One region of the Paenisporosarcina sp. P4_B8 genome, then DNA from elsewhere that is predicted to be linked to it. Evidence: predicted binding sites of a transcription regulator. Region 1 holds the regulator's gene; the other holds the start of a gene.

Evidence for each region. Region 1 encodes NrdR, which represses ribonucleotide reductase genes. Its sites were predicted from a motif close to AACACNATATATNGTGTT; they were not measured.
Region 2: a site for NrdR is predicted at 4,316-4,333, ahead of AC1DSK_RS06635 (vitamin B12-dependent ribonucleotide reductase). Genes of this name have one in related genera too.

The regions. Positions count from the first base shown of each region.
Region 1 is NZ_JBFUHX010000012.1:42,432-58,534, reverse strand. It holds gene rpmI (50S ribosomal protein L35) at 1-16, opposite strand, end outside; gene infC (translation initiation factor IF-3) at 47-553, opposite strand; gene thrS (threonine--tRNA ligase) at 869-2,791, opposite strand; T-box leader at 2,849-3,082, opposite strand; gene AC1DSK_RS12285 (ABC transporter ATP-binding protein) at 3,142-3,885, opposite strand; gene AC1DSK_RS12280 (ABC transporter permease) at 3,887-5,518, opposite strand; gene AC1DSK_RS12275 (Fe(3+) ABC transporter substrate-binding protein) at 5,592-6,668, opposite strand; gene dnaI (primosomal protein DnaI) at 7,033-7,974, opposite strand; gene AC1DSK_RS12265 (replication initiation and membrane attachment family protein) at 7,961-9,355, opposite strand; gene nrdR (transcriptional regulator NrdR) at 9,377-9,847, opposite strand; gene speD (adenosylmethionine decarboxylase) at 9,952-10,335, opposite strand; gene AC1DSK_RS12250 (glyceraldehyde-3-phosphate dehydrogenase) at 10,560-11,582, opposite strand; gene coaE (dephospho-CoA kinase) at 11,709-12,299, opposite strand; gene mutM (bifunctional DNA-formamidopyrimidine glycosylase/DNA-(apurinic or apyrimidinic site) lyase) at 12,315-13,187, opposite strand; gene polA (DNA polymerase I) at 13,203-15,830, opposite strand; gene hflC (protease modulator HflC) at 15,974-16,103, opposite strand, start outside.
Region 2 is NZ_JBFUHX010000005.1:45,296-61,398, reverse strand. It holds gene AC1DSK_RS06650 (M24 family metallopeptidase) at 1-535, opposite strand, end outside; gene aroQ (type II 3-dehydroquinate dehydratase) at 536-979, opposite strand; gene AC1DSK_RS06640 (hypothetical protein) at 1,040-1,462, opposite strand; gene AC1DSK_RS06635 (vitamin B12-dependent ribonucleotide reductase) at 1,723-4,287, opposite strand; gene AC1DSK_RS06630 (lipoate--protein ligase family protein) at 4,464-5,300, opposite strand; gene AC1DSK_RS06625 (rhodanese-like domain-containing protein) at 5,410-5,790, shown strand; gene gcvPB (aminomethyl-transferring glycine dehydrogenase subunit GcvPB) at 6,257-7,747, opposite strand; gene gcvPA (aminomethyl-transferring glycine dehydrogenase subunit GcvPA) at 7,710-9,056, opposite strand; gene gcvT (glycine cleavage system aminomethyltransferase GcvT) at 9,081-10,184, opposite strand; glycine riboswitch at 10,384-10,476, opposite strand; gene AC1DSK_RS06605 (shikimate kinase) at 10,619-11,137, opposite strand; gene comGF (competence type IV pilus minor pilin ComGF) at 11,343-11,783, opposite strand; gene AC1DSK_RS06595 (hypothetical protein) at 11,768-12,067, opposite strand; gene AC1DSK_RS06590 (prepilin-type N-terminal cleavage/methylation domain-containing protein) at 12,060-12,491, opposite strand; gene comGC (competence type IV pilus major pilin ComGC) at 12,478-12,804, opposite strand; gene comGB (competence type IV pilus assembly protein ComGB) at 12,820-13,884, opposite strand; gene comGA (competence type IV pilus ATPase ComGA) at 13,853-14,896, opposite strand; gene AC1DSK_RS06570 (ArsC/Spx/MgsR family protein) at 15,112-15,306, opposite strand; gene AC1DSK_RS06565 (DUF2626 domain-containing protein) at 15,660-15,902, shown strand; gene AC1DSK_RS06560 (MBL fold metallo-hydrolase) at 16,006-16,103, opposite strand, start outside.

The sequences.
Region 1 (16,103 bases):
TTTTCATTTTTGGCATGTCGAATTCCTCCTAAACTGTTCGTCAATCTTACTTTTTCTCGTTCTTCGGTTGAAGAACCAAGAACATGCTACGGCCTTCCATCTTCGGTTTTTGTTCAACCGTCGATACTTCAGCACAAGCTTCTGCAAAACGATCTAACACGCGTTGGCCAATTTCTTTGTGCGTAATTGCACGGCCTTTAAAACGGATAGAAGCTTTGACTTTGTCTCCTTTTTCAAGGAACTTGATTGCATTTCGTAATTTCGTTTGGAAATCATGTTCATCGATTGTCGGGCTCAAACGAACCTCTTTCAATACGATAATCTTTTGATTTTTACGAGTCTCACGATCTTTCTTTTGCTGCTCAAATTTGAATTTACCATAGTCCATGATACGAGCGACTGGTGGCTTGGCTTGAGGGGCCACAAGGACAAGATCCAAATTAACACGAGCGGCAATTTCTAACGCTTCAAAACGCGTTTTAACTCCTAATTGATCACCATTTTGATCGATAATACGAAGTTCACGAGCGCGAATGCCATCGTTTACATACATGTCTTTGCTAATAGTAATCCACCTCCAGGTAGTGTCGCGAATACATGGTTTGGGCATATCGTTTATCGAAATGCTCAATAAATCGGTTACGCCGTTCCGGACCAATAAAAAAACGAGCGGACATTTACATAAGTAGATGTCCGCCCGCCGATATATGCAAGTACAACGCTGTACGTTACGTTCAATCGTGTGCCGACCTGTCAACTACATCTAGTGTCAATCAGGTGAGAAGCGGGCAGCCTCTTCTTATACCACAAACTTTGTATTCATTAACCTTAATAACAATACCATAGACAAAAATCGTTGTCAACAGCTTTAGTTAATTTCTTGTTGAATGCGTGAAAGGAACTCGTCAAATGGAATGCTTTCCGAATTCTGCTCACCGTACTTGCGCACATTCACGAAGCCGCTTTCCAGCTCCTTGTCACCTAGGACTAGCATGTATGGAATCTTCTGCATCTGTGCTTCACGAATCTTGTAGCCAAGTTTTTCATCGCGTTCGTCCATCTCAACACGCAAGCCTGCTGCCTGGAGTTTTTCGATAACGCCTTTTGCATAATCGAAGTGGACCTCATTAGAAACCGGGATGACTTGAACTTGAACAGGTGCCAGCCAAGTCGGGAATGCACCTTTATACTCCTCGATTAGGAAAGCAACGAAACGTTCCATAGTTGATACTACTCCACGGTGGATGACAACTGGGCGATGTTGTTTGCCGTCTTCACCGATGTAGGATAGATCAAATTTCTCAGGCAATAAGAAATCAAGTTGAACAGTGGATAACGTTTCCTCTTTACCTATTGCAGTTTTGACCATTACATCCAATTTAGGGCCATAGAACGCCGCTTCGCCATCAGCTTCGTAGTAGTCCAAGTTTAACTCATCCATTGCTTCTTTCAGCATGCTTTGTGCTTTGTTCCACATATCGTCGTCATCATAGTACTTTTCTTTATCTTCTGGATCACGGTAAGACAAACGGTATGAGTAATCATTAATATCAAAATCTTTATAAACACCAATAATCAATTGAACAACACGCTTGAACTCATCTTTGATTTGATCTGGGCGGACGAAGATATGCGCATCATTCAATGTCATTCCCCGTACACGCTGAAGACCACTTAAAGCACCGGACATTTCATAACGATGCATTGTACCAAGCTCAGCAATGCGCATAGGCAGGTTACGGTATGAATGAATGCCATTTTTGAAAATCATCATATGATGAGGGCAGTTCATCGGACGCAATACTAGATCTTCATTGTCCATACTCATTACCGGGAACATATCGTCTTGATAATGATCCCAGTGGCCGCTTGTTTTGTACAGTTCCACACTGCCCATTACTGGCGTGTAGACATGATCGTAACCCAGCTTCACTTCTTTATCGACAATATAGCGTTCGATGATGCGGCGGATTGTTGCACCTTTAGGTAACCACATCGGCAGTCCTTGACCTACTTTTTGTGAGTTCATGAATAAATTAAGTTCTTTCCCGATTTTACGGTGGTCACGCTCTCTCGCTTCTTCAAGCATTTTCAGATGTGCAGCCAATTCTTCTTTTGTGAAGAAAGCTGTTCCGTAGATGCGTTGCAACATTTTATTGTCGCTGTTACCTCTCCAATATGCACCTGCAATACTTAGTAATTTAAATTCTTTTAACTTACCAGTAGACGGAACGTGCACCCCACGACATAAGTCGAAAAATTCACCTTGTTCGTAAATGGATACTTGATCATCTTCAGCAATTGCTTCCAACAACTCAATTTTATATTCATCCTCTTTAAACTTGTCAAATGCTTCTGCACGAGACACGTTGTGACGTACAATTTCAAGATTTTCATTGATGATTTTCTTCATTTCTTTTTCAATAGCCGTCAAATCTTCTGCAGTAATTGGTTGTGGTGAATCGATATCGTAATAGAATCCATTTTCAATTACTGGGCCTACGCCTAATTTCACATCTTTGAAAAGACGCTTTACTGCTTGAGCCAATAAGTGAGCTGTACTATGACGCAACACTTCCAGCGCTTCATCTGAGCCTGCAGTAACAATGGCAATTGCACCATCTTGCTCAAGTGGTGCTTTCAAGTCTACAAGTTGGTTATCCAGTTGACCAGCCAACGCTTTTTTACGAAGGCCGGGACTGATTGATGCTGCAACATCTTCGGTTGTCGTGCCTTTTGGGAACTCCTTTATCGCGCCGTCTGGAAATTTCAGTTGAATTGTTTCTGACATTTACCCCACTCCTTCGTTTTTATTATTAAAATTGAACACAAAAAAACCCCGTCCTATGAAAGGGACGAGGTTTGAGTTCGTGGTTCCACCCTTCTTCCTTCTCTTCAGTCCAGGACTAAAAAGATGAAGCTTTGAGCCGGCTAACGGGCCGTTACCGTCAACAGTTACTAACGATTTCACTGTTGCTGCTCCGAGGTGGTAAATTGAGTGTCGTACTTAAGAAGCTTTCAGCCAGGGCTTCTCTCTCTAAAAAGTCGTACAGACAAGTATTGTCCTCTTCTTGGCATTTCTTTATTCTTATGTTGACATTTTACTCTTGCATGAAATCAAATGCAACTGAAAATTTAAAATTATACACTCATTAATTCTCGTGCTTCTTGTTCCGGTACGAATTGTGGCGTTGGATGGGGATGAATCCCGAGCAAATCACAAGGACGACCGATTAAATCAATGCAACCATCTTTCAGCTTAACGATACGATCCGCTAATGCATGGGCATCATTTTCGTCATGTGTGACGAAGATGGACGTAATATTCGCTTTTTTAATAATTTCACGTAAGTCTTTACGAATTTTCACTTGCAGTTCTGCGTCTAAATTACTGAAAGGCTCATCCAATAAAATCAAGTGTGGGTTTGGCGCAATAGCTCTTGCAATCGCCACACGTTGTTGTTGACCTCCACTAAGTTGATGCGGATAACGTTTCTCATAATCCTGAAGTTCAACTAATTCAAGAACTTCCGCGAGGCGTTTTTTCTTTTCTGCTTTTTTCATTTTAAATAAACCGAATATGATATTCTCTCCAACCGTCATATGGGGAAACAGCGCATAATCCTGAAACACCATTCCTATGCCTCGCTTCTCAGGTTGCAGAAATGTTTTGTTATCAAAAATCACTTCATCCTGAATCGTCAATGTACCTTGAGTTGGCTTTTCAAGTCCAGCTAGGAGACGCAGTATCGTGCTTTTTCCACTGCCGCTTCGACCTAATATTGAGATGACTTCCCCTTTTTCAATATTCATTGAAAACTGGTCTAGTGCAGAGCGATTTGTATTTGGATATTTGAAACAAACATTTTGAATGGAAATAAACATGTCAATCCGGCTCCTTTTCGAGAAACTTATAGAAAATAACAATGGCAAGGGCACTAATACCGACAATTAATAACGAAGCTTGTGAAGCTTCCATAATTTTTTCATCACTTGCATATTGGAATGCTTTTGTTGAAAGCGTATCAAAATTGAATGGACGTAATATTAACGTTAAAGGTATTTCTTTTAATATATCAATGAAAACTAAAATATATCCGCTGATAATTGCGCCTTTCAGCATCGGTACATCTACTTTGAAAAACGTTTTTGTCGGCCCGACACCTAGAAGTCTTGAAGCGTCCCTAAAGTCTGTTCCAATTTTATCGTATCCAGATTCAATGGAATTATAACCAATTGCAAAGAAGCGGATGATATAGGCGGAAATCAACATCGTTAAACTTACACTTAGAACAAGTGTTGTCCCAACACCGAGCATTTGATACAAAGGTGCAAGAAAACGATCGAGTGCAATAAATGCAGTAACAACTGCTACGGAAATCACCGCTCCTGGTATAGAGTAACCGAGAATTGTTAACTTAGGAAACAGTTTCGCTACTTTGCTATGTACCAAACGACTGAAGTTTCCGACAATCAAAGCGAAAACAATTATCACAAATGCACTGATGCCTGCTACTGTTACTGAGTTCTTAACGTAAGTCAGAAATTCATCCATCGGGATTGTCCCAAACGTCAGGAGCATCCAATCAATCAGCTGGGCTATTGGAATGAAGAATCCTAGACTTAATATCAACAACCCGTAACCAGTTGCAAGAAACGCTTTCATGCCTCTCAACTGAATAAGCGGCAATGGCCGCACTTTGGTGGTGGAATAACTGTATTGCCTTCTTCCACGCAATATTTTTTCAATCAATAGAATCAAGATGACAAACCCCATAAGGGATGCGGCAAGTTTAATTGATGATTCAATATCACCTAAACCAAACCAAGTTTGAAATATTGCCGTCGTAAATGTCTGGATGCCAAAGTATTTCACCACACCATAATCATTTAACACTTCCAGCACAACTAAACTTGCTCCACCAATAATGGAAACCCTTGAAATAGGAATGACGACTTGAAAAAACGTGCGCCAAGGACCTTTTCCGAGCACTCTTGCACTTTCAATCAATGAAGCAGATTGCTGGGATAAGAATATTCGGGTAATTGTATAAACATAAGGATATAAAAAAATCGTATAAATAAAAATTGCTCCGGGCAGATTCATGATGTCAAAAAATGAAGGATTCAGCTCCATATCGAATCGATCTCTAAGAGTCTTTTGTATTACTCCTGTGTAATTGACAATCCCGTGGTATGTATATGCACCAATAAAAGGTGGGATGGATAGAGGCAAAATAAGAGCCCATTTTAGAAATTTTCTCAAAGGGAATTGATATTGAGCAATCAACCATGCCAGACTCAACCCTATGAATATCGTTAGTATAGCGGTAGTGCTAATTAAAATCAGTGAGGTTTTAATGAAAGAGCCTAGAACAAATTCTTTCATATGTGCCCAGTTTTCATTGGCTGGAGAAAAAACGCCCATGACAATCGTTAAATTCGGTAAAAACAGGAGAATCATAATGATTGCCGCTGCTACCGTCCACATATTCACACTAGCCAATCTTCTTTGCACGTCACCAACACCTCTTATCCAATCGCAAGAAATCCCTTGTTACGTTTGAACGTAACAAGGGCATTTGATTTGTTTATTTCCAACCAACTTCGTTGAAGATTAAAATTGATTTTGCATTGTTGTCACCAAGAGCAGATAATGGGATATCTTGTTCTTTGAATTCGCCCCATGATTTAAGTAATTCAGTCGGTTCAACTGATTCATTTACTGGGTATTCATAATTTGCTTCGGCAAATGTTCCTTGAGATTCAGGAGATGATAGGAACTCAAGTAATTTGATCGCATTGTCTTTGTTCTTCGCCGTTTTTACGACACCGGCACCACTTACGTTAACATGAGTACCTGTCGTTTCTTGGTTAGGGAAGAACAAGCCTAAGCCTTCTGCAACTTTAACTTCTTCTGGATCTTCAGAGTTCAGCATTTGACCAAAGTAGTAAGTGTTCATGATTGCTACATCGCCAACACCTGCAGCAATTGCTTTCGCTTGATCACGGTCTCCACCTTCAGGATCACGCGCAAAGTTCGATACTAATCCAGCAGCCCACTCTTTCGCTTTCTCTTCACCATTGATTTCAATGAAAGAAGCTAACAAAGATTGATTATACACATTTTCAGAGCCACGAATCAAGACGCGACCTTTCCATTGGTCTTCAGTCAACGCTTCATATGTTGATAATTCTTCAGGTTTCACTGTTTCTTTGTTGTAGACAATGACACGAGCACGTTTTGTTAAACCGTACCACATTTGATCTTTATCTTGGAAGTTGGCTGGAACTTGTTCATCCAGAACATCACTTGATACCGCTTGCAGTAACCCATCCTCTTTTGCACGGTATAAACGTCCAGCGTCGGCAGTCAAGAATAAATCTGCCTCAGTTGCATCACCTTCGCGTTTAATACGCTCAAGTAATTCGTCAGCTTCACCTTTGATTACATTTACTTTGATGCCAGTTTCTTCTTCGAATTTTTTGTAGAGTTGGTCGTCTACATCATAGTGACGAGCTGTGTATAGGTTTACTTCTTTGCTTTCGTTTGTTTCGTTTGTTTCTTTTGTTGCTTTGTTCTTTGTATCCTTAGAAGTAGTATCGTTGCCACATGCAGATAATACGACTAGAGCAAAAGCTAAAACAATAAATAATGCTTTTTTCACTGAATGTCTCTCCCTTTGTATATGTAGTGAACCATTGAAAACGATTCTCACTCTCAATTATAGACATGTAATTGAGAATGTCAATCACCCTCTACATAGCGTTTAATATTTCTATTATTCTAAAAATAAGGGATTTATTAACTATCAAGGTTGATTTTACAAAAAGGAATCTTTGCCCTTTCCGCAGACGAACCAGCAAGCGCAAAAACAACCACACCATTTAATAGAGCAGAAAATAAAAAAAATATTATTTCTCATTTTCAGTTGGATTTTATGTCTGGTTTAAGATGCAAGTCTTCTGTCATTTACATTTCCCCATAAAAAAACTACCCGGCTGAAACAGTCAAGGTAGTCACACTTTTCTTTATCCATCTCGTCTATTTTTCCCGCTCAGTCGCATCGGAATTGTTATCGAACGTATACGTTCCATGATTCGCGCTGCTTTCACTAGTTCCCGTTCGCCTTTTCCAGAGTACGCTAAATGCTCTTCGAGTCCGTCATAGTCAAAGTTCGATGTAATGAAAGTTGGTAAGTTCTCTGCCATACGATAATGCAACACAGTCCCAAGGATTTCGTCTCTCGTCCAGCTGGATAATGTTTCAGCTCCTAAATCGTCGAGCATAAGTACAGGTGCTTTCTTTACATAGTCCACTTTTTCCTGTAGCGACTGATCCTGTATGGCGTGTTTCATTTCACGTAAAAATTCCGGCACGTAGACAAGAACTGTTTTTATTTTCTGTTCAGCAAGTTCATTTGCCAGGGCGCCTAATACATAGGATTTACCAACGCCAAATTCGCCAAAGATATAAAAGCCTTTTGCAGGTAAATTCCCTGTCGTTTTGACTTCTTCCATAAATGCATTTGCTGCCGTACCTAGATTCACACGGGTATTATGATCGTATGTAACGGTCGCAAGTGTTGCCTGCAACACATCCTTTGGCATATGCATGCTCGATATCATTGCAGACACTTGACGACGTTCATCTTCAATCGTTTTTTGTCTGCATCTTGTGTAATCAAGGTCTATAGATCCGCGGACTATTGTCAATTTCGGCACGTAGCCTTTCATGACATTCTGACAGCTGGCCACATTTTCACAGGTTTCACAGTCATGGTTTTGAGAAGTATATTCATATAGTTTCCCGAGTCCACGATCTACCATATCTTTGTTGACAAGCTCTGCGTTCTCCGATAAAAACGCTTGAACTCCACGATCTTCAAGAATTTCATTTTTCATTTTTTCATAACGCTTCGAAAATTCAGGTGCATTCACGACGCGTTTTAACGTTTCACTAATTGGTTCCATTCGTTTTCGCCTGCCCCTCTGTTACACCGAGTTTTTCAAGCAATTGCTGTTTTTTTGCTTCCCAATCTTCTGTCACTTCATTTTCAACCGTTTTTTTCGTTGAACGATTTTCTTTCGCTTTATAGAACCATTCCGGCACTTTTTCATCGCGCACATTTTTTCGCTTATATGAAGTTGTCTTTGATGAATTTTGCCAATCCATATACTGGTCATGTTCTTTTCGTGAAATTTCAATTGCCTGTTCGCATGTCGAAATGTTTTCACGTTGCCAGTGCGCTGCAATTTTGTGCACATAATTTTTGTTCAGTTTCATTTTCGCTCGGATTAGAACGAATTGTAATAAGACATTGACGACTGCGGGTGGAAAACCATATTTAAATATAAGTTCATTGGCTAAATCAACTTCTACAGGCAAAGGCTCCTTACCGTTCGATAAATCTCTTAACACTTCCAGTGGTGGCGTTTCTTCGAGATATTTAATAAGTGATTGATCTTTGGAAAGTTTCACTTCCTGAGAAACCACTTCACGCTGCACACCAGCCTTAGGCATCAACCTTGGAGGTTTAGAAGAAATAGAGAGCTTGTAATAATCAGCTGCTGTTTTTTTCAAACGATCTTCCGTAATGCGATTTTGATCATCAATAGCCATCATCAACACTTTTTGCATATCGATTGCATTTAACGAGTATAGAAAAGCTACTTTTGCAATCAGTTCCTTTACAGATAAAGTTAATACACTGGAAGGAATCATGACTTCAGATAACCCTGATTTCAATAAATCAAAATCAAAATCCATCGAATAGAAAGGAATCTTCTTCGGCCGTTCGGAAGTTTGCTCAATTTGTCCTGGTTCAAATATATGCCCCAGTTTATTGTAATCATGGTTGCTTTTAAAAACGTCCTGCAGGTCACGCGATACATTCTCATACCCGTTTAAGATTGGTTGCTTTTTAACGAAGCGCTCTCTTATACGTATATACGCTTTTTCGTGTATGACGCTATATAAAGATGTGGCCAAAATCGGTTCACTGAAGAACGAAGCTGCATCCAGGGGTGCTACTACCTCGTATATGAACAGACGTTTTTCGTCATCATCTTTTTTCCACGTTTTCATCAGTCCAATGGCTTCGAGTGACACACGGGCATCAAATATTTTCTTTAATGACATATTCAACACATCCATTAAATAATAGTGTGTCAATTGTTCAGTTGTTTCGCCCTCTGATTCGGCCCATAATGTACAATACAAACTCATCGCATCTGAACCAATGATAGGTTTATACAACATCGTCACAAGCTGGCGATCCTTGTCCGTCAGTATATTGGGCATTTGGATGATGAAGCTATCTACCGGCTGAAGTTCTTTAAATAATAGTTGCACGCAACATCGTCCTCCTGTCCCTTATTTTTTGTCTTCTGGACTTTTCTTCAACAAGTCTTTTAATTCATCTATAAACACATTAATGTCTTTAAATTGTCGATATACGGACGCAAAGCGCACGTATGCTACTTCATCGATGGTTGCCAGACGATCCATGACCATTTCGCCAACATCCTCTGACTTCACTTCGGAATTGCCGATTCGGCGTAAATCTTTCTCAATTGAGAATACGACATTTTCAAGAGATTCAAGCGTCACAGGGCGTTTTTCACATGCGCGAATCAGGCCTCTCAATACTTTTTCATGGCTGAATTCTTCGCGTGACCCACCTTTTTTCACTACGATCAACGGCATTTCTTCTACTTTTTCGAAAGTAGTAAAACGAAAACCACAGTCTTCACATTCTCTTCTTCTGCGGATCGCTTTATTATCGTCTACCGGTCGTGAATCCACGACCCGCGTTCCATTAAATTGGCAAGCTGGACATCTCATAGTTTTATCTCCTGAATTCGTTTAGTGTTCCTATTATATCAAAAAAAGTCCATTAAAATCGAAAAAGCAGAGGAATTTCTCCCTCTGCCTACTCAGTTTAGTTGTTATGCATGTGCTGTTACGCGCGCTTTACCCGCAATAACAGGACCCATACCACGTGGAATTTCTGTCATTTCACGAGTCTGAGATCCAAGTGCATCAGCAATATATTTAGCAGCAATTGTTGGATCTAAATCGCCGCATGTATATACATCAATACTTGCGTAACCGTGTTCTGGGAAGCTGTGGATAGTTAAGTGTGATTCAGAAATGATCACGACTCCACTTACACCTTGTGGTGCAAATTTGTGGAATGCTACTTCACGTACTTCTGCTCCTGATTTAAGTGCTGCCTCTACAAACGTACGCTCGATGTATGTTTCATCGTTCAATTTGTCAAATTCGCACTCCCATAGTTCTGCGATAACATGACGCCCCATTGTTTCCATGGTTCGTTTCCCCCTTTGATAAGTTTTTTTATAGTTTGTTGAATCATCAAAGTCGACTACCACGGGGGAAAGTTAGTCCAGAGAGGTCCTAACCCTTTAAGCAGTCAGTTGGTACAATAAAAGTACACGATTCACATTATATGTTGTAATCTCAAACAATGCAAGTGTTCGAGAAAAAAATAATTCCTCCCTACTTTTGAAAGCATGTAGGGAGGAATATTTTATTAGGCAATTACTGTGTCTTTCAGTGCTGCGCCTACTTTTTTTGTCAAATCTACTACACGTGCTGAGTAGCCCCATTCATTATCATACCAAGCGAGAACTTTTACCTTACGTGTTCCCATAACCATTGTCGTTAAACCGTCAATGATCGCTGAATGTGGGTTTGAATTGAAGTCAATCGACACAAGTGGTTCTTCAGTTAATCCAAGAACCCCTTTCATTGAACCTTTTGAAGCTTCAATAAATGCTGCATTTACTTCTTCTGCCGTCACATCAGTTTGTAAATCTACAACAAGATCCACTAATGACACATTTGGAGTTGGTACGCGAAGAGACAAACCATGAAGTTTACCTTTCAATTCAGGTAAAACCAATGCCAATGCTTTCGCTGCTCCTGTAGATGTCGGGATGATGGACTGTGCACAAGCACGGGCACGACGTAAATCTTTATGTGGATTATCTAAGTTCTTTTGATCATTTGTATACGCATGGATAGTCGTCATAAGACCGTTTTCGATGCCAAACGTGTCATTCAGTACTTTCGCAACTGGCGCTAGACAGTTTGTTGTACAGCTGGCATTTGAAATGATGTCATGTTTTTCAATATTCAATTGATTATCATTTACACCCATAACGATTGTTATGTCTTCATTTTTACCAGGAGCAGTCAAAATTACTTTCTTAGCTCCAGCTTGTAAATGCAATGCCGCTTTTTCGCGGTCATTAAATTTTCCAGTTGCTTCGATAACGATATCAATGTTCATTTCTTTCCATGGTAACTTCAATGGGTCACGGTCACTTACAAGTTGAACTCGCTTACCATTTACAATTAAAGCGCTTTCTTCTATGACAATGTCACCAGAAAACGTTCCATGATTTGTGTCATACTTAATCAAATGTGCTAACGTTTCAGCAGGATAACTTGCATTAATTGCCACCACGTTTAAATCATCTTGAAGAATTGCCTGGCGAAATACCATACGACCAATACGGCCAAATCCATTAATAGCGATAGAAGCTGACATAAAAAATCCTCCTACAAGTATGTTATACTGTTAATCTTTTACCTGAAATTAGTATAACACATTTTGAACTAAGTTAAACACTTTGTTGGCAATGTAGAAATGTTCTATTTTTCAGAAAGTGGGACATTATACGTCCCACTCAGCTAGTATACGCTCTAATTGAACTTTTGATTGTTCGATTGACCCATTATTATAAATGACCGCATCGGCACCTTTTTCTTTTTCGGAAAGTGGTAATTGGGACTGAATTCTCGCCTTAGCTTCTTCCTCAGACAACGAATTACGCTGCATCAATCTCTGTAGCTGTGTCTCTTCCTTTACGGAGACAACCAGTATTTTATCAACAAAATGTTGGAGTCGACTTTCAAAAAGAAGCGGGATATCCATAATCAACGTTTCTTCCCCACTCTCAAAAAGTTCATCTCTTTGGCGCAGCATTTCTGCACGAATGGCTGGATGCATCAAATCGTTGAGTTGTTTCCTTTTTGCTGGATCATGAAAAATGAGCTGCCCCAGTGCTTCTCGGTTTAATGTGCCATCCTCATTCATTACCTCTTTGCCAAATATGCATTCAATGTCTGACAATGTTACGGTACCAGGTTCTACGACTACTCGAGCTACAAGATCCGCATCAATAATGGGATAGCCTTTTTCTTTCAACATTGCTGAAATTGTACTTTTTCCACTCGCAATACTTCCTGTTAATCCAATAATCATCTATTGTCCATCCTTCTATCGTTGACACGAAGGACAATACCAAGAGTTTCGTCCTCCAAGTACAACTTGTTTTGTAGGAATCAAGCAATTAGGGCATTGTTTCTTGCCATACATGGACAAGCGATTTTGCATGCCCCCTGCTTCCCCATTAATATTCCGATAATCTGAAATGGAGCTTCCTCCTGCAGATATGCTTTCGTTCAACACATCGACAATCGTTTGAAAAAGGAGAATAAGTCTTTTTTGACTAACACGCTTCACTTTTCTGCCCGGATGTATATGCATTCGAAATAAAGCTTCAGTGGCATAGATGTTGCCACATCCAGAAATAACTTGTCCATCCATGATTGTTTCTTTTATGGACTTATTTTGATACTTAGAGAGCGAGGACATATCAATAAAATGGTTTAATGCGGACTCCGCAAATGGTTCGGGTGCCATTAACAATAATGGAGGAAATTGATCTTCTGAATCCAGTAAACGCATTTCGCCGAATCTCCGAATGTCTGCATATACCAAAAGCATGCCGTCATCTAATGTTAATACGACATGAATATGTTTTCTGAACTTATCTTCTGTGATGTCTGCAGTTTCCTGGACATAAAACCATGCACCGGTCATTCCCAAATGATTTACTAATAGTAAATCTTGTTGATCTTTAAGTAAGTGAAAATAAATATATTTAGACCTTCTTACGATCTGAGTGATTTGAGCATTTTCGAGTGCTTGCTTGAAGTGTTTAAGCTCTGAGCCTTTAACAATGGCTTGTTTTCCCGCCTGTCTTGAAACCTCTAGAACGGCGGATAGTTTTACAGATTCAATGGTCTTCCCGGTAGCTACCGGTTTGAGGGAGTTAACGACTCCCTCTACTTCAGGTAATTCAGGCATGATGATTTTGCCCCCTTACTTCGTATCGTACCAAGTCAGACCATATGCATAATCCACTTTAAGTGGCACTTTTAATTCAATAGCGTGTTCCATTACTTCAGGTACGATTTTTTCTAAAATCGCAATTTCTTCTTGAGGTGCTTCAAAAATCAATTCATCGTGCACTTGAAGAAGCATTTTCGCTTGCAAGTTTTCTTTCTCTAAACGATCAGCCATATCTATCATTGCTTTTTTGATTATATCCGCAGCACTTCCCTGGATAGGCGTATTCATCGCCGTACGCTCAGCAAAGCCACGTAAGTTAAAGTTTGAGCTAGTAATATCCGGTAAGTACCTTCTTCTATTTAAAATGGTCGTGACGAATCCCTTTTGCTTCGCTTCCCGTACAATTTCATCCATGTAAGTTTTCACACCTGGGAAGCTTTCCAGGTAACGCTCGATAAACTCAGCCGCTTCTTTACGGGAAATCGATAAGCTTTGAGAAAGTCCGTAGTCACTTATTCCGTAAACAATACCGAAGTTTACTGCTTTAGCTGCGCGTCGCATATCTGACGTCACGGCATCTGCTTCAACATGGAAAACATCCATTGCAGTTTTAGTATGAATGTCCAGGTCATTTCGGAAAGCTTCAATCAGCTCTTCGTCATCAGACATATGTGCTAAAACGCGTAACTCAATTTGAGAGTAATCAGCCGCAAATAAAATCCAATCTGGTTGGGATGGGACAAATGCCTTTCTGATTTTCCGGCCTTCTTCCAAACGCACCGGAATGTTCTGTAAGTTTGGATTCGTAGAACTCAAACGACCTGTTTGCGTCAATGCTTGCTGGTATCTCGTATGAATTTTGCCGTCGTCCTTGTGAATTTCTTTCAACAATCCTTCAATATACGTCGACTGCAATTTGCCCAACTGACGATACAAAAGGATATGGGAAATGACTTCATGCTTCCCTTCCAATTTCTCCAAAACGTCTGCGGCCGTTGAGTATCCTGTCTTCGTTTTTTTAAGAGGTGGAAGCCCCAGTTTTTCAAACAAGATCACACCTAGTTGTTTCGGTGAATTAATATTGAAGTTTTCACCTGCTGCATGATAAATGGTTTGTTCAATCTCCGTCAACTTCCCGGCTAAATCCTCACCGATATCCACCAGTGTTTGACGATCGACTTTCACACCATCTGACTCCATCTTCCCGAGGATTGTAGCTAATGGTAACTCCAAATCATGATAAAGTTCATATTGCTCGTTTTCTTTCAGCTGATCATCCATCACTTTACGCAGTTTCCATACGGCCATTGCTTTTCTAACTACATGTTCTCCTAGTTCGGCGTCGCTAGGAACTGATTTCTTAGCACCTTTGCCATACACTTGCTCATTCGTTAATACTTCACTGTAACCAAACTCCCGCGATAACACAGCTACATCATCAGATGTAATCCCTGGATTTACAATATAGGCAGCAAGGACAAAGTCGAATTCAACACCATCGAGCAGTACCCCATTGCGATGGAAAGCTGCAAGTGCCGCTTTGGAATCTACCAATTGTTTCTTTTTCGACTCATCAGCCAGCCACGTACGGAATGATTCACATGCAAACGCATCCTCAACTTTCATAAAAAACGCATTTTTGTCATCAACAAGAGCGACACCCAACATATCTGCTGTATGATACTGCTCGTCATACAATTCCAGATGAACAGCCATTTCTTCTGAAAGTTGATTTGTCGTAATTTCTGATAAGTGAATGAAGGAAATATCTGCTTTCGTTTCTTCCACTTGTGAATAGGTTGTTTTTTCTAATAGAGATTTGAAGGCCAGCTCCTGCCAAATTTTAATGACCTCATCCATATCGGGACCATTATAGGACAAATCTTCTAAAGAAATAGTGATTGGAGCTTGTGTTTCAATGGTTGCCAACACTTTACTCATTTTTGCCTGTTCTTCATTGGCCACCAGTTTTTCTTTTAATTTTGCTCCTTTGACACTCTCAAGGCCTTCGTACACACCATTAACCGAGTGATGTTCAAGTAATAGTTTGATTGCTGTCTTTTCACCGACACCAGGAACTCCTGGAATATTATCTGATGCGTCCCCCATTAATCCTTTCATATCAATGATTTGATCAGGGGTTAAGCCATACTTTTCCAGTATGTGCTCAGGTGTATACTTCTCGATATCAGTCATGCCTTTACGTGTGATATAGACAGTCGTCGAGTCCGAAGAAAGCTGTGTAAGGTCTTTATCACCCGAAACAATAATCACTTCTTCTCCCTTTGCTTCTGCCTGTTTGCTCAACGTCCCGATTATGTCATCCGCTTCATACATCGGAAGCTCATATTGCGGGATTTGATATGCGCTTAATAGTTTTCGCAAATATGGAAACTGTTCAGAAAGCTCTGGTGGTGTTTTTTGACGGCCACCCTTATACTCACCGAAAGTCGTGTGCCTAAATGTGGTTTTCCCTGCATCAAATGCCACAAGCATATGTGTTGGTTGTTCTTCATCCAATATTTTTTGTAGCATCATTGTAAAACCATATACTGAATTTGTGTGGATCCCATGTTCATTCGTCAGTAATGGGAGCGCGAAAAATGCTCGATACGCTAAGCTATTTCCATCTAATAATAAAACTTTATTTTTGCTCACAGATTTTCCACTCCTCTACGTAAAAAAACGTCATCTTCCTTCATATTACCATGTTGGCAAGATGAAAGGAAAATGACGTCCTTTGAAATAAACAGTGTTATTGGTTTTTCAAATACAGCTTATGAAATGTCACTCCTAATAATCTATTCCAAGTAACCTGAAAGAATTTTTGCATAAGGAGAATCCGATGGCAAAATAATCATTGTATCATCACCAATTGTTTTCTTGTAGGATTCTAATGTTCGATATAAAGCATAAAATTCAGGGTCTTTC
Region 2 (16,103 bases), on a different contig from region 1:
ATGATGATGCTCCTTGTTTGCGCATAAAGAATTCAAGTTCATTAGAAACTTCCAATTCCGTTTTTCCAGGTGCGATAAATGTAAGGATATGTTCAAAAGCCGCTTCAGCGATATCCGCGGCAGCCTTAATAATAGTAATCTCTTGAGGCGTCTTAATCAAGCGGATTTTCTCAATAAGACCTGATACAGGTACAAGTTCAGTATTAACCGCCTTTTTGTAACTCTCATACATGGCATAGCTCATGTCGTCTTTCTCAAAACCTACTTTTCTCACATTCATTTTTTCTAATTGGACACTTACTTCTTCCAGCATCGTTTTCGTATGTTGGACAATTTCAAAGTTTTTAATCTGTTTTGCCGCTTGTTCCGTGTAACGGAAATCCGTAATAAAAACAGCTTGATCTTTGGAAACGATGGCAACACCAGCAGTCCCCGTAAAATCAGTTATGTACCGGCGATTGTAGCCACTTGTAATTAACAAGGCATCAATCTGGTGTTCCCCTAAAGCTTCACGTAATTTAGACAATTTCTCCATTTAAGATTCCCCTTTTCTTCTATGTAAAAATGTTTCTAGTGCTAAGGTATAACCGAAAGTTCCGAGACCACATATTTGACCAACACATTCAGGAGCCAAGACAGATTTGTGACGAAAACTTTCTCTGCTATGGATATTAGAAATATGAACCTCTATTACCGGAACGGTAATGGAAGCGATGGCATCACGTATCGCATAACTTGTATGAGTATAAGCTCCAGGGTTGAAAATAATGCCGTTAATTCCATCATCTTCTGCATTGTGCAACCAATCAATTAGTTCACCTTCGTGATTTGATTGCTTACATTGAACATGAATATCCGATTGTTTTCCGTGAGTTATAAGCTTTTGCTCTACATCTTCCAACGTTTCATATCCATAAATAGCAGGTTCACGTTTTCCTAAACGATTTAGGTTAGGCCCATTTAAACAAAGAATTTTCATCTTTTCCCCTCCAGTTCCATCGTGCCCCCTTCATTTTATCATAACAAATAGTTGCAGCAACTACTTTCTCTTGTCATCATAAACCTCTTGATCATAGTAATGAATGGTCTCGGCAAGGGCTCGGCAAATTATTAAAATAACCGAAATAATCGGTACCGACTTCCAACTTATATGGGAAAAATCTTGATAAATACTCCATTCCAGCAGAATCCAGATGGCTAATCCGACAACAATTGACGTGGCAATCGGCGGCATTTTGCTGACAATCATGAACAGAGCCATCGCAAGATTGATGATCAAGAAGACGACCAGAAGAGTAAGAAGCCATTTGAATAATGGGTGAGCGTGGGAAATTACTTGCCATCTCTGAGTCCATTTTATTGGGCTCCATGGAATATAATCAAAAACATATAGAAACTTTAATATTATAGTGAAAACCACAGCATGTGCTACTGAAATCGTTAAGAAGTGAGTACCTTTCATTCAAATCACAATCCTTTCTATTTATTCAATTTTGACTAACCTCACTCTCTCTATTCATAGATATAGTGCTTTTTAAAAAAATTAGTACAATTAAAACGTTAATTACTTTTACAAGCGTTGATTCGGCTCTTTCAATGTTAAACAGATTAATCAAAATCGAAAAAACGCACGTTGTATCCCAAGGATACAGCGTGCGTTTTCTTCATCTAATAAATCTACTTGCTAGTGTCATTCTCAAACAGCGTTTTTAACTGTTAAACTTAAAGTCCACATTTCAATTGAGCACCGCAATTTGTACACGTATTACAGCCACCCATTTCTTTTACGGTCCCCTGACGGCAAACAGGACAAGTGTTTCCTACTTCTGAGCCGATTGTGACATTCGTTGAACGAAGATCTTGGATTGTATCGATCAGGACAACTGGACGTTTCCCAATGATGGTTTCTTCATAATGATGTTCATCCATCACATTTTCTTCCGCTTTAAGCGTCAGGACTTGTGCATCACGGCTGCCATCCACATAAACTGTCCCGCCTTTAGCACCACCACGATAAAGTCTTTCATAAACGCCTTGTACTTGCTCAACTGTATATCCGCGTGGTGCATTAACGGTTTTCGAAATCGAGCTGTCAATCCAACGTTGAATTATGCACTGAACATCCGCATGAGCTTCAGGTGCCAATTCCATTGAAGCAACAAACCATTCTGGCAAACTTTGTTCATCTGCTTCAGGGTTTGCGTTCAAGTATTCCTGAACAATGTCCGCTTTTACTTCTATGAATTTCCCTAAACGGCCACTACGATAGTATGTGAAGGAGAAATAAGGTTCCAAGCCTGTCGAAACTCCCACTAATGTTCCGGTTGATCCAGTCGGTGCAACGGTCAACAAGTGAGAGTTGCGAATGCCTGTTTCTTTGATAGACTGACGAACATGCTCAGGCATTTTTTTCATAAATCCGGTATTGATGAAAGCGTCTCTCAGACGGTTAGTTTCTTCATTTGTTTCCCCTTGCAAGAACGGGAAACTTCCACGTTCTGAAGCAAGTTCTGCAGACGTCTCATATGCTGTTACCGCTATCGTTTCGAAGATTTGGTCGACAAGAACGTTTCCTTCCTCTGAACCGTATTCTTTTTCACAATAAATTAGTAAGTCTGCAAGCCCCATTACTCCTAGACCAACACGACGTTCACCCAAAGCTTGTTTTTTATTGTCTTCGAGGAAGTAAGGTGTTGCATCAATAACATTGTCCTGCATGCGAACTCCAACACGTACTGTTTCTCTCAAGCTATCAAAATCGACAGTTTTTGTATCTTTATTCGCAAACTGAGCTAAATTCACAGCTGCCAAGTTACATACAGAATTTGGTGCCAACGGTTGTTCTCCACACGGGTTTGTAGCAACCACTTGTTGTCCGTACGCTTTTGCATTGGTCATTTCGTTTGCATTGTCGATAAAGAAAATGCCAGGCTCTGCAGAATACGTTGCACAAATGTTAATGAGGTTCCACAAATCGTTTGCTTTCATCGTACGGTAAGTTCGGATGGCATGTCCTTGTTTTTCCCATTCACGTACATCCCCGACTTCGTGCCATTTCTCATTGTACGTTACCATTTCCTCAGCTGAATAACTTTCAACAGCGGGGAAGCGTAACTCGTGATCGCCGTCTTCTTCTACAGCTTTCATGAAATCGTCGGTCAATGTCACAGATATATTGGCTCCAGTTAAGAATTCGGAATTGTTAACACTATAGGTGCCTCCATCGTGGAGTTTCGTTTCTGCATCACGGAAAATTGCATCACTGAATCCACCCTGGCCTGGAATTGTCTTGTAATTTACTATCCCTTGGTACATTGCTTCTTCTTGATGTGTCAGAGCTTTAAATTTAAGCTTGTCTTTAGCTAATTGCTTGATGGTTTCATCATTTGTATTTTCAATCAGGAAACGTAGAATTCTAGGATTTTGCATTTTGGAAATGATGAATTCCGCAATGTCAGGATGCCAATCTGCCAACATAATCATTTGAGCGCCTCTGCGACTGCCGCCTTGCTCAACCAAATGTGTTAGTTTTGCGATATCGTCCAACCAGGAAACAGAACCCGATGACTTTCCGTTTACACCTTTAGCGAGTGTATTGCGTGGACGTAAAGTTGATCCGTTTGTTCCAACACCCCCACCTCGACTCATAATTTCCATTACTTGTTTACGGTGATCGGAAATACCTTCACGGGAATCCGGCACAAAGGGCATAACGTAACAATTGAAGTACGTAACGTCTGTTCCTGCACCCGCTCCATAAAGCACACGGCCTGCAGGAATAAATTTCAATTGGACCAATTGCTGATAAAACTTTTCAAACCATTCTTTTTTCTTCTCTTCCGAAGTTTCAACAGAAGCAAGTCCGGTCGCATTGCGTTTAGCAATTTGCTCATAGAAAACTTCCAAAGGTTTTTCGATGACATTAATGGAACGAGTTACAATACCCGACTCCTGCTCAATTGGATCATCAATTGCACTTCTATAATCTTCTTCAATTAAAACACGTACTTTATTTATCGAATGATCGATGGAAACAATATAACCCAAACCGCGGGCAGGGAATTTCGGGTCTTCCTTAACCGTCAATACGACAAAGTCGCCTGCTTTTAATGTTTTCTTTTCAGTATCTTTAAAAGAATAGCGGTCAATCATGACTAACCTGGATACACCTTTGTGAGTTAATGTCATGTCACTCGTGATGGGATGAACTTGAGGGAATGAAACGATGTCATTATTCAACATTTCAATGTTTAACTCCCCTATTTGTTGCTTGGAAACTAGTACCATTTACTACTCCTCCTTAATTAACAGAAAAAACACTACATATAGTGTTACGCGTTGTGTTTAGGGTACTATATATTGACATCTAAATCAAATAAAGCGGATGTATGTTCGAACATACACACACAACGTCTATAGGAAAATACTACTTATTTTTTGAAAAAATTAATTCTTTTTACCTATTATTTACGGTATGTCCATTCATCATTTGCATAACGTCGAGCTTCAAGCTTTTTCACATAATCCAATTGCTCGATTGTTAGCACATATGGTTGAAAATTGACATTAAGACCTTCAGCAAAACCATCTTTAAATGCCTCTTCACATTCCTCGATCGTAGCTGGAGTTTCCCGCAAACGATTTATTGCCACCGCTTTTTGCGGAAGGCCTCTACGAACTCGCTCTTTTACGGCTTCTGATGGATAGTTAAATAAAGAAACTAATTTATCTTCATCCAGGTCTAATAGAATCGCTCCATGTTGAAGAATGACACCTTTTTGTCTTGTTTGTGCACTTCCTGCTACTTTTTTACCTTCCACAACTAATTCATACCATGACGGTGCATCGAAACAGACGCCACTTTTTGGATTTTTCAAATCACTCTTCATTTTATCAGTATCAGGCACCGAGAAATTGGCGTTCAATCCAAGCTTCTGAAAACCAATCAATAACCCTTCACTCAGCACACGGTAAGCTTCCGTAACGGTCGCAGGCATATCTTGATAGTCTTCACTGACGATAATGCTATATGTTAATTCATGTTCATGCAATACGCCACGTCCTCCGGTGGGACGTCTGACAAAACCTAAGTTATGCTCTTTGACAGCTTCCATGTTGATTTCTTTTTCGACATTTTGAAAATAACCAATGGATAATGTTGCAGGTTCCCATCCATAGAATCGGACAATAGGTGGAAGGATCCCATCACTATGCCAGTCCATTAAAGCTTCATCCAGCGCCATATTGAAGGACGGACTGCAAGCGCCAGAATTAATAAAATACCAAATCGGTTTAGACATATAATTTCCTCCTCAAAATGTCACAATGCTATTCATATTAACAAACCGATTGTATTGTGGCTACACTTTCTTTTATAATAAGTACATAGATAGAAAGGGGAAAGTTGTTTTGACATTTGTATACATTAGCTCTGCTGCATTATTTGGTTTGATCATTTACTTTTTAATCTCGTCTTTGCGATTAAAAAAGGCTGTATCAGGTTTAACACAAGAACAATTCATTGAAGGATACCGTAAAGCACAACTTGTGGATGTGCGTGAACCTAAAGAATTTGAAGGTGGACATATCCTTGGAGCACGGAATATTCCTTCATCACAAATGCGTCAGCGTTACAAAGAAATTCGTGCGGACAAGCCCGTATACTTATATTGCCAAAATAGCGCAAGAAGCGCACGTACGGCATTGTTCCTTAAGAAAAAAGGCTATAACCAGATTTACCAACTGCAAGGCGGTTTCCGTCAGTGGACTGGGAAAATCAGAACAAAATAAGTCATTCAAAGTTCTTCCAAATGGAGGGACTTTTTTCATCAAAAAAATATGTATGAAATTTCACAATAACTGAGATCTCAATGAAACCAATTACACTCATTTCCTTGATTTTATTGGATTCGGACAGCACACAACTAAATTGAGAGAGTAATAATATGCTAATAAATAACTTAATCGAAGAATTTAACGAAAAATATCCGGATGTTGATAGGTTCAAACCTGATACTCCTGTTTTTCACACATTTTATACGACCTTTGATAAGAGATTTATAATACTACAAAATTGATATTAAAAAAACAAAAGATACTCTTAACAGGGTGTCTTTTTATGTCAATAGTTCTAAATTGAGGAATTCCATGGTTTTCTTGCAGAACGCATCATCGAAAGACATGTTCTTATATGTATAAACAGTAAATGAAGTGAATCTAAAAGAGAGCTCGATTGATGAGCTCTCTTTCTTCATTCTTATGCTTTTTTATAACGCAATACTGGTGTACGGGCAGCTTTAGTCTCATCCAGACGTTTAATAACTGTTGTATGAGGAGCTTGTTGCACGATTTCAGGTGTTTCTTCGACTTCCTTCGCTATTTGGATCATCGCATCGATGAAAGCATCTAGCGTTTCTTTGGATTCTGTTTCTGTCGGCTCGATCATCATGCCCTCTTCTACATTTAATGGGAAGTAAATTGTTGGCGGATGATATCCAAAGTCAAGCAGTCGTTTAGCCATATCGAGTGTACGTACTCCCAATTTCTTTTGACGACGGCCACTCAATACAAATTCATGTTTACAGTGACGATCATATGGCAAGTCGAAATGAGGCTGCAGACGACGCATCATATAGTTTGCATTTAATACAGCGTATTCCGTTACGGCTTTCAACCCGTCTGGACCCATTGAACGAATATACGTATAGGCACGTACATTGATTCCGAAGTTTCCATAGAACGGCTTCACTCGCCCGATTGATTGAGGACGATCGTAATCGAAGTGGTAGCCTTCTTCTGTTTTTACAAGTACTGGTTTTGGCAAGAATGGAATCAAGTCTTTCTTCACGCCAACTGGACCAGATCCAGGTCCACCACCACCGTGTGGGCCTGTGAATGTTTTATGCAAGTTTAAATGAACACAGTCGAAGCCCATATCGCCTGGACGTGCTTTCGACATAACCGCATTTAAGTTTGCTCCATCATAGTACAACTTCCCACCAACACCGTGGATAATAGAAGCCATTTCTAAAATGTTTTCTTCAAATAACCCTAAAGTATTCGGGTTCGTTAACATTAACGCAGCCGTGTCTTCCCCAACCACTCTTCTTAAATCTTCTAAATCAACCAAGCCGTTTTCGTCAGATTTCACCGTGATTGTATCAAATCCAGCGACTGTTGCCGATGCTGGGTTTGTCCCGTGAGCAGAGTCAGGTACGATTACTTTCGTACGATGTGTGTCCCCGTTTGCTTCATGGAAAGCACGAATCATCATTAGAGCAGTCCACTCTCCATGAGCACCTGCAGCCGGTTGAAGCGTTAAATCATCCATTCCCGTAATTTCAATCAAATGTTCTTGAAGATCATACATTAATTCCATTGCACCTTGAACAGTCTCTTCATCTTGAAGTGGATGAATATTAGCGAATCCAGGGAAACGCGCAACTGATTCATTGATTTTCGGATTGTATTTCATCGTACAAGAGCCTAATGGATAAAATCCTGAATCGACACCGTGATTACGCTTAGAAAGTGCTGTATAGTGACGCATGATATCCAGTTCAGATACCTCAGGAAGTTCCGCCGCTTCTTCTCGAAGCAAACCTTCAGGCAACAACGTTGATAAATCTACTTCTGGAATATCAAGATCAGGTAAGCTATAGCCTACTCGGCCGTCTTTTGTCATTTCAAAAATTAATGGTTGATTATCTTTATGCACGGAAAGACCCCATTTCTTGCACAAGTGCATCGATTTCTTCTTTCGTCCGTTGTTCAGTGACTGCGATTAACGCATGCCCTTCCAATTTTCCATCAACTTTTCCTAAGTCGAATCCACCAATGATGCCTTTGTTAAACAACTCTTTATTTATAGTTGTTACAGATGTTTTAACGTTGACAACGATTTCGTTGAAGTGTGGACCTTGGTACGCTACTTCAAATCCTGCCGCTTCAAATGCTTTTTTCGCATAGTTCGTTTTCAGGATATTTTGAGTGGCAATTTCCTGCACACCTTTTTTACCAAGCGCAGTCATTGCTACTGAAGCAGCAAGTGCATTCAATGCCTGATTCGAACAAATGTTAGAAGTCGCCTTGTCTCGACGAATGTGTTGCTCACGCGCTTGCAATGTTAAAACAAAACCACGTCGTCCCACTTCATCTGTTGTTTCTCCTACTAGACGCCCTGGAACTTTACGCATTAATTTATTCGTAACCGCAAAGTATCCACAGTGAGGTCCGCCGAAGGACTCAGAGATACCGAATGGCTGCGCATCCCCTACGACAATATCTGCACCAAGTTTACCTGGTGAAGTCAAAATCCCAAGTGCCAATGGGTTTGAAGAAACCACCATCAAAGCCTTCGCTCCATGTGTAACTGCTTCAACTTTGCGCAAGTCTTCCACTTGACCAAAGAAGTTAGGATATTGAACAAGAACAGCAGCAGTATTGTCATCGATCATTTCGCTTAATGCATCAATATCAGTTACGCCGTCTTTAGTTGGAATCTGAACAACTTCAATCGATTGACCCAATGCATACATGCGAACCACGTCTTGAGATTCTGGATTGACTGCACCGGAAACGAGAAGTTTTTTGCGTTTTGTATGACCAGCTGCAAGCATACCTGCTTCTGCAAGTGCTGTACCGCCGTCATACATCGAAGAGTTCGCCAAATCCATTCCAGTCAACTCACAAATCATTGTTTGGAATTCAAAAATAGCTTGAAGCTCACCTTGTGAAATTTCTGGCTGATATGGAGTGTAAGCTGTATAGAATTCAGAACGAGAAATAACATGATCTACAATAATCGGCTTGTAATGGTCATATACACCAGCACCTAAAAAGGATGCATATGCTTTATTGTCCGCATTTTTCGCAGCCATTTGAGACAACTCTTTTAATAAAGAAGACTCTGATTTGGCTGCTTTAATTTGATATTCTCCTTGGAAACGAACTTTTTCAGGAATATCCGAGAATAGCTCATCTATAGAAGAAACACCAATTGTATCCAACATTTCTTTTTGATCTTGTTCCGTCATAGGCAAATAACGATGTTTCATTGGGTCATGACCTCTTTCCGACAGTTATTTTTGGCGTTTATAAAACGGAGTTGCCACGGTAACAGCTTTCAAGCGCTTCCCACGAATCTCCACTTCAACTTCAGTTCCAAGCTCCGTGAATTCGCTGACAATCAAGCCCAAGCCAATATTTTTCTTCAGCGTAGGGGATTGTGTACCTGTTGTAACTTCTCCAATAGCTTGATCATCTTTAAAAATGGTATAGCCATGTCTAGGAATGCCTTTATCAATCATTTCCAATCCTACTAATTTGCGTGGGATACCCGCTTCTTTTTGTGCAACAAGCGCTTTTTGACCGATAAAGTCATCTTCTTTTTTCAATTTCACTGCAAACCCAATTCCCGCTTCCAGTGGTGAAATATCACTTGAAAGCTCCTGGCCATACAGTGCCAAGCATGCTTCAAACCGAAGAGTATCCCGAGCACCTAGACCACAAGGTAATACTCCGTCTTCTTTTCCTTCTTCCAAAATCAAGTCCCATAGTGCGACTATGGAAGCCGGTTCTCCGTATATTTCAAACCCATCTTCACCTGTATAACCTGTTCGCGACACTAAAGCATCATATTCGCCAAGTTTTACATTTGTTTTGAATTTAAAGAAGCCGATTTCGCTTAAGTCTTCTTTTGTCAGTCTTTGCAGAACTTTTTCTGCAAGTGGTCCTTGCAAAGCAAGTTGACCATATGAATCTGAAACATTATGTGCAACGGTGTCACCAATCATGAATTTTTTCATCCACTCAAAATCTTTTTCGATATTAGAAGCATTGACGACAAGTAAATAGTCATTCTGTGCAATTTTATATACTAATAAATCATCGACAGTCCCTCCATCTTCATAGCACATTGCATTATACTGCGCTTGGCCATCTTGAAGTTTGGAAACGTCATTAGTCAGCAATTTTTGAAGATATACAAGGCTATCTTCACCGCGAACGATGATTTCACCCATATGTGAGACATCGAATAATCCTGCTTTTGTGCGTACCGCTTCATGTTCTTCTTTTATACTGGAAAATTGAACAGGAAGTTCCCATCCACCAAAATCAATAGTTTTGCCACCGTACGCTTTATACGAATCAAATAATGGCGTGCGTTTTAAATTTTCCGACATTTCATTTTCCTCCTCTTCACTAAGCAATCTTTCTTATAAGATCTGGTCTCCCGATTTCAAAATGAATAATCTTGTACCCACAAAAAAGGACAGAGAATCCCCTTTATATGAGAATTCTCTGTCCTGGCACCTGAAAGTTTACCTGAAATCGGCTTTCCTCTTTGGTAGCTATGAAGTGTAATAGCATTCTCCAGAGATGCGTCCTATACGAGTCTTTTTTACCTGAGAGATTCGTAGCTTCTACTTGCTCCTTCGGTGACGCGACTGGCGCGTTCTCTCCCCGTATATTCATCCGCCCAAAACATGCGTTTTGGTATATTAAGAAATCAATGAACAAAAGCGAGTACCGCTTCGTGTATATCCTAACATTGATTCAAAGTAAGCGCAATCTATTTTCTTATTACACTCTAAAGGCGAACGATTTATGATTATTATCAAAAATCGTTCGCCTTTAAGCGATTTACTTGAAATGCTGCATATTCAGTTATCTGTCTTAACGAGCGTCCTTCGGTTCTTACGGTAATATGGGCGGTGGCTTTATAATAACGCTTTCGCATGGTATATAACGCTTCCAACTCTTCCTTAGTAGATGATTGTACAATGGGTCTGTTAACATCACGATGAATTCGTTTCCATATATCAGCAAACGTTGCATCCAAAAACAATACTAAACCGGTTTGACGCATGACTTTACTATTGCTTGGGTTAACAGCAACACCTCCCCCAGTCGATACGATACACCACTCATCTCTGAAGGTTTTCAGAAATTCATGTTCTTGTTGACGAAAAAAAGGCTCGCCGTATCTTTCAAAAATTTCAGGGATGGTCATCCCCATTTTTTTCACAATCTCCTGATCCATGTCGTAATAAGGAATTTTTAGCGAAAAGCTTAATCGTCGGCCGATAGCGCTTTTTCCTGATCCCATGAAACCAATTAAATAAATTTTTTTCATATCCCTACCCCGCTCACTTCACTACAAATCATCACTAAACGACTATTATCGCTAATTTTCCATTTTAATAATAGTAGCAGAAATATAATGACTTTCCAACATTTCATAGATATTCATCTGTGATATGTAAGAAGTAACAAAGTAAAGAAGGATGCCGGACACAACAAATAATAAAACGATGGATACGGGCAGTAAAAATCCAGATTCATTGCGAGGATATAAACACTTCATATGCACGTTCCTCTTTTCGTCCGTTTAAAAACTCAACTTGGGCGATTACTTGATCACCATCAACTCGAAACTTACACCTTTTAACTCCCGTTAACAAAGGCTCATGTCCCAAACGATTCTTCTGTTTGCGAATGAGTGATGGGTAACATTCAATATCATACTCCACCCCATCTTTTTTCAGACGAATTCCTGTCTGATTGACTTGTTCTTCTATCACATTGACCGAAAAGAGGATTTTTTCCATTTCCAATGAAAACATTTCCCATTCAAGTGATACTGATTGAAAGAAATGCTTTTCCACTTGTGTAAACCATACAGAATAAAACAAAATGAGTTGCGAAAACAACAACAGAACTGCAAGTTGAATGATTGCATCGACTAATGTGTATCCCCTATCTGTTAAAAGGTTTCGCACGACTCTTTGCTCTCTTCAAAAAAAACATACCGTACACACATTGTTGGATCTGTCCATTGCCAGGAAAAAGACACATTGTCGAGAAATATCTCACCTGACATTTGCCCATTTTTAATTAAAGTTGCTGCTTGGTTTTTCGCAATTGCCACATGCAATGCCACTTTCTTTTCGGCAAGATTAAACATCATTTGATTTGTCATAGGCAACAATGTCCCAAATAACAAAAAAAGAATACTGACCGTGAGAATCGTTTCGACGAATGAAAATCCTTGGTGATTATTCAAGACTCATCCGTCCTTTCCCTATAAAGACCCGGACAATCTTAATGCCCCCGGGCGTCACAAATGCAATCGTTCCAAATTTTTCAATTGTACCATTCGGTAAATAGGCAAGCTCGGTTAATGTACTACTGGAAGATAAACTGTAACCTGCAGGTAAATTTCTCTCGAAAAGAGGTTCGTATAGTGATTTTCTTCCAATGTAACGATTACCTCCTGCGTTAAAAATCAGTTTAACGTACCTTTTTTCTTCCACAGCAGTCATTTGAGTGTGCATGGCATCGAGTTTCAATTGGTTATAGAACAAATCAAATGTGTGTCTTTCAACATACTGATTGTTCGCATACAACACACTCGTACTGATGACCAGCACAATCGTCAAAACGAGTAATAACTCCAGCAACGAGTAGCCTTTATTATCCAGCGACATCTTCCGTCACCGATACAAGTCCGGTAGTTGCATCTATTTGTATCTGATCACCATTTGGACAAGTTGTTTCACCGTCATTTAAATAATCGTTATCTGTTAAATCCGAAAGTGTAGGAACATCTTTCATATCGATCCGATATGCTTCGACTTGCCCTTGAACCATTTTGATATAAGCCTCGCACCCTTTTTCATCAATCGTTGCCGAATGCTTCGTCACATTGGGAATTGCGATTAATATCAGAACGGAAATTATCAGTAATACGACCATCATTTCAATTAAAGTGAACCCTTTTTGGCACTTTATCTTTTTCATACTTGCTTCCTCCTATTAAATAAAATCTATCATTCCATAAACAGGCAACAAAATGGATAAATACGCAGCCAAAATACAAATTGCTAATACGCCAAATAACACAGGTTGGACAAAAGACAAAGATTTCGTCAAGGACGCTTCAGTCTGTTCATTCAGCAAATCACTATAAATCAATAGCTCCCTGTCTAAATGTCCGCTTACCTCTCCATGCGAAATGTATGTAGGAAAATCATCCATAAAACAATCTGCTATCTGAACTGCTTGTTTCAAAGAATCTCCCAATAGAATGGATGTGTATATATTTGCAGATATAACTTGCAAATAAGGTTGGTAATTTTGTTTTTTCAAAACATCCAAAGCATGTTGCAAAGATAATCCACTGGCTAATAATGTCCCAAGTTCCTGTGAAAAACTTTTCGTCCAAAATAATTTCATCCAATTGGATAAGATGGGTGTTTTTAATAAGATGGATAATTGACGTGCATAAGAATACCGTTGAATTCCCCACCGAAACAAAAACACCATGATAAAGACCAACAGACAGACAGTGACTAACACATCTGGCAAATGCAGCAATAAGCTTGTCCAACTCATCGTGTTCGAAGATGCAGTATTCTGTCTGGAATTTGCAAGCAACTGCATGTTTGGTAAAAAATAAGTACGAAATGCCAAAAACAACCCTGCCAGCATACAAAATAAAAATACAGGATACATGACCACTTTTTTAAGGCTCGCTTTTGCCCGATCCAGCATAGCAATGTGCGTATGAAGACAAAGTAGCGCTTTCTGTAATTTTCCATGGGATTCCGCCATTTGGATAGATAATAAATTACTCTTGGGAATTCCTAATGTCATCAATAACGTGGTGACTCCATCTCCATTTTTCAAGTTGGCCGCAAGTTTGTTGTGTGCTTCTTCACTTGCTTTTACATGGTGAGGCAACAGCATCACCAAAGAATCGTAAAATGTGTATCCTTCAGACAAGAGCGTAGAGAGTCTGTTTAAAAACTGGGCTTGTTTTTTCCTGGGTATTTGACAATCTCGTACTTCAATACGTGACGGGAGAAACTTTAATGACACCCAGTTTCACTCCTCGCTCGTACTGATTGGAAAGCGTATACTTTTGTGGCATGTTAAAAGATCCACCTATTTTTATCGTATGGATTGCTTCTTCAAGAGTTTGACCATACAGAATTTCATACAAAGAAGAGCGGTTCGGCGTTACCCGATCACCTTCCCTATCATATGAAGTGATTACTAGTTGTTGGCTTGTAATTCCAAGAATAGATTGTTGTAAGTCATCAATCGGAATCCCCAAATCCATTAATCGATATAGACATCCAATCGGATTCTTGGCATGTACAGTCGTAATAACTAGATGTCCTGTTAAAGATGCTTGAACAGCTGCTTGGGCTGTTTCTGAATCACGAATTTCTCCAATCATTATGACATCTGGCGAATGGCGTAATATCGCTTTCAAACCTGCAGCATAGGAAATTCCAGAACGTTCGTTCACTTGTATTTGAAGCAAGTGGGATTGACTGTTTTCCACCGGGTCTTCCAGGGAAATGACATGCCGATTCAATTGATGCGTACTATAACTTGTAAGTGAGTACATGGTTGTCGTTTTCCCACAGCCAGTTGGTCCGGTGATGCATATCAAACCTTGACGGGACATCATTAAGTCATGCAGTAATTTAGCTGCATCCTGATAAAGAGCAAGTTCTTGTAATGGTTTAGAATCATCATGCAATTGAATTCTAATTACAAGACTTTCTTTATTTTGAACAGATGGTAAAGTCGAAACGCGGAAAGAACATTCTTGTGTATTGAAGATTTGTTGGAATGAACCACTTTGAGGTTTTCGTTTTTCACTGATGTCAAGAGAGGATAAAAACTTGAAGTAAGAAATCATACGATCCCCGATGTCCAGGTGAAGCTTACCTGCTGGGACCAATTTTATGTGTAAGCGAAAATAAATTGTATACCCTCCTGATGTAGGAATTAAATGAATATCAGAAGCCCGTGCTAATACTGCTCGATTAATCAACTCTTCACTTTTTTGTTCAATAATATTCTGTAATTCATTCATGTATAAGACCATTCACCCAAAACAGGTTAGGACCGCTCATACCCTGTTCTCGACATTATAAAGTCATAAGCATAAAAAATATATATTTTTCAGCAAAATAAAAATTCCCCACCTTTTAAGGCAGGAAATTTTTATTTTGCTACTAATAATGCGTGGAATAATTTACTTTTGCGTCAAAAGGAACCCCAATGTTCCGGTTGATGCCCTACCACTAATTACTTGCCATCTGTCAAAATCGGTCTTCTTAATAACTCTGGATTTTCTATCATCAATTCAACCACTTTTGATAATGGCAAGTCATCGATATTCAGATTCAAGTCTTTAAATGATTGACTGCGGGTAGCTAGAATTTCATCAAGACCTTCCATTATCATCGACAAAAGAAAAGATACTTTTTCAACAGTTGGCATTTGAGGGAATTATATGTCTTTCTTCGAATCTAATCTGGTTAGAGATTAAATGATGGATAAGTATAGAATGTAAAATCAACCCTTAATATTCCTCCAATTCCCTTTTCATTTGTTATACAATTTGTAAAACGTTTTCAACTAACATAAGAAACATCTTTAAAAACTTTTTAATATCGATTATATTTGGACATACTTAACTGATCAGAAAATTTTTTGGTCTTTTTTCAAGTAAGAATTCACAACTTCCACTGTTCTGTCACATTCTAAAGACATTCAAGAGTTTACATCTGGGAACCGAATCATCTATAATGAGGTAGAGATTATTGTATAGTTGTAAAAGGAGGGGACTACTCATGAACAATATGTATAAAGTGATGGGTTTCTGGACAGGAATTTTCGCAGTTATGTTTTATTTAGGTGATATGTATTCGGCATCATTATTATTTCTAGCGAACACAGGTTTATTTATTCTTTTAGGTTTCTTAAACCTTTCAGAGCGTATGTACATTTACATCTTCGGAGCATATTTAACGGTGTTTTTTGCTGGCTTCACTTACTATACGACATTTATTCACGTACCTGGTGCTGGACACTGATCAAGATTATAAAAAGACAGTCATTTCATATGACTGTCTTTTTTGTTTGGGATTTTTGGTCTCCACAAAAACCGGTTATTTAACTATGGACACACGCTCTTTGTCAAAATCCATTAAGAAACGGATTATTGCCCATTTCTTCTGCAGGAGTCGTAGGATTACCATGTCCAGGATAGTAGATTGTTTCTTCTGGTAAAGTAA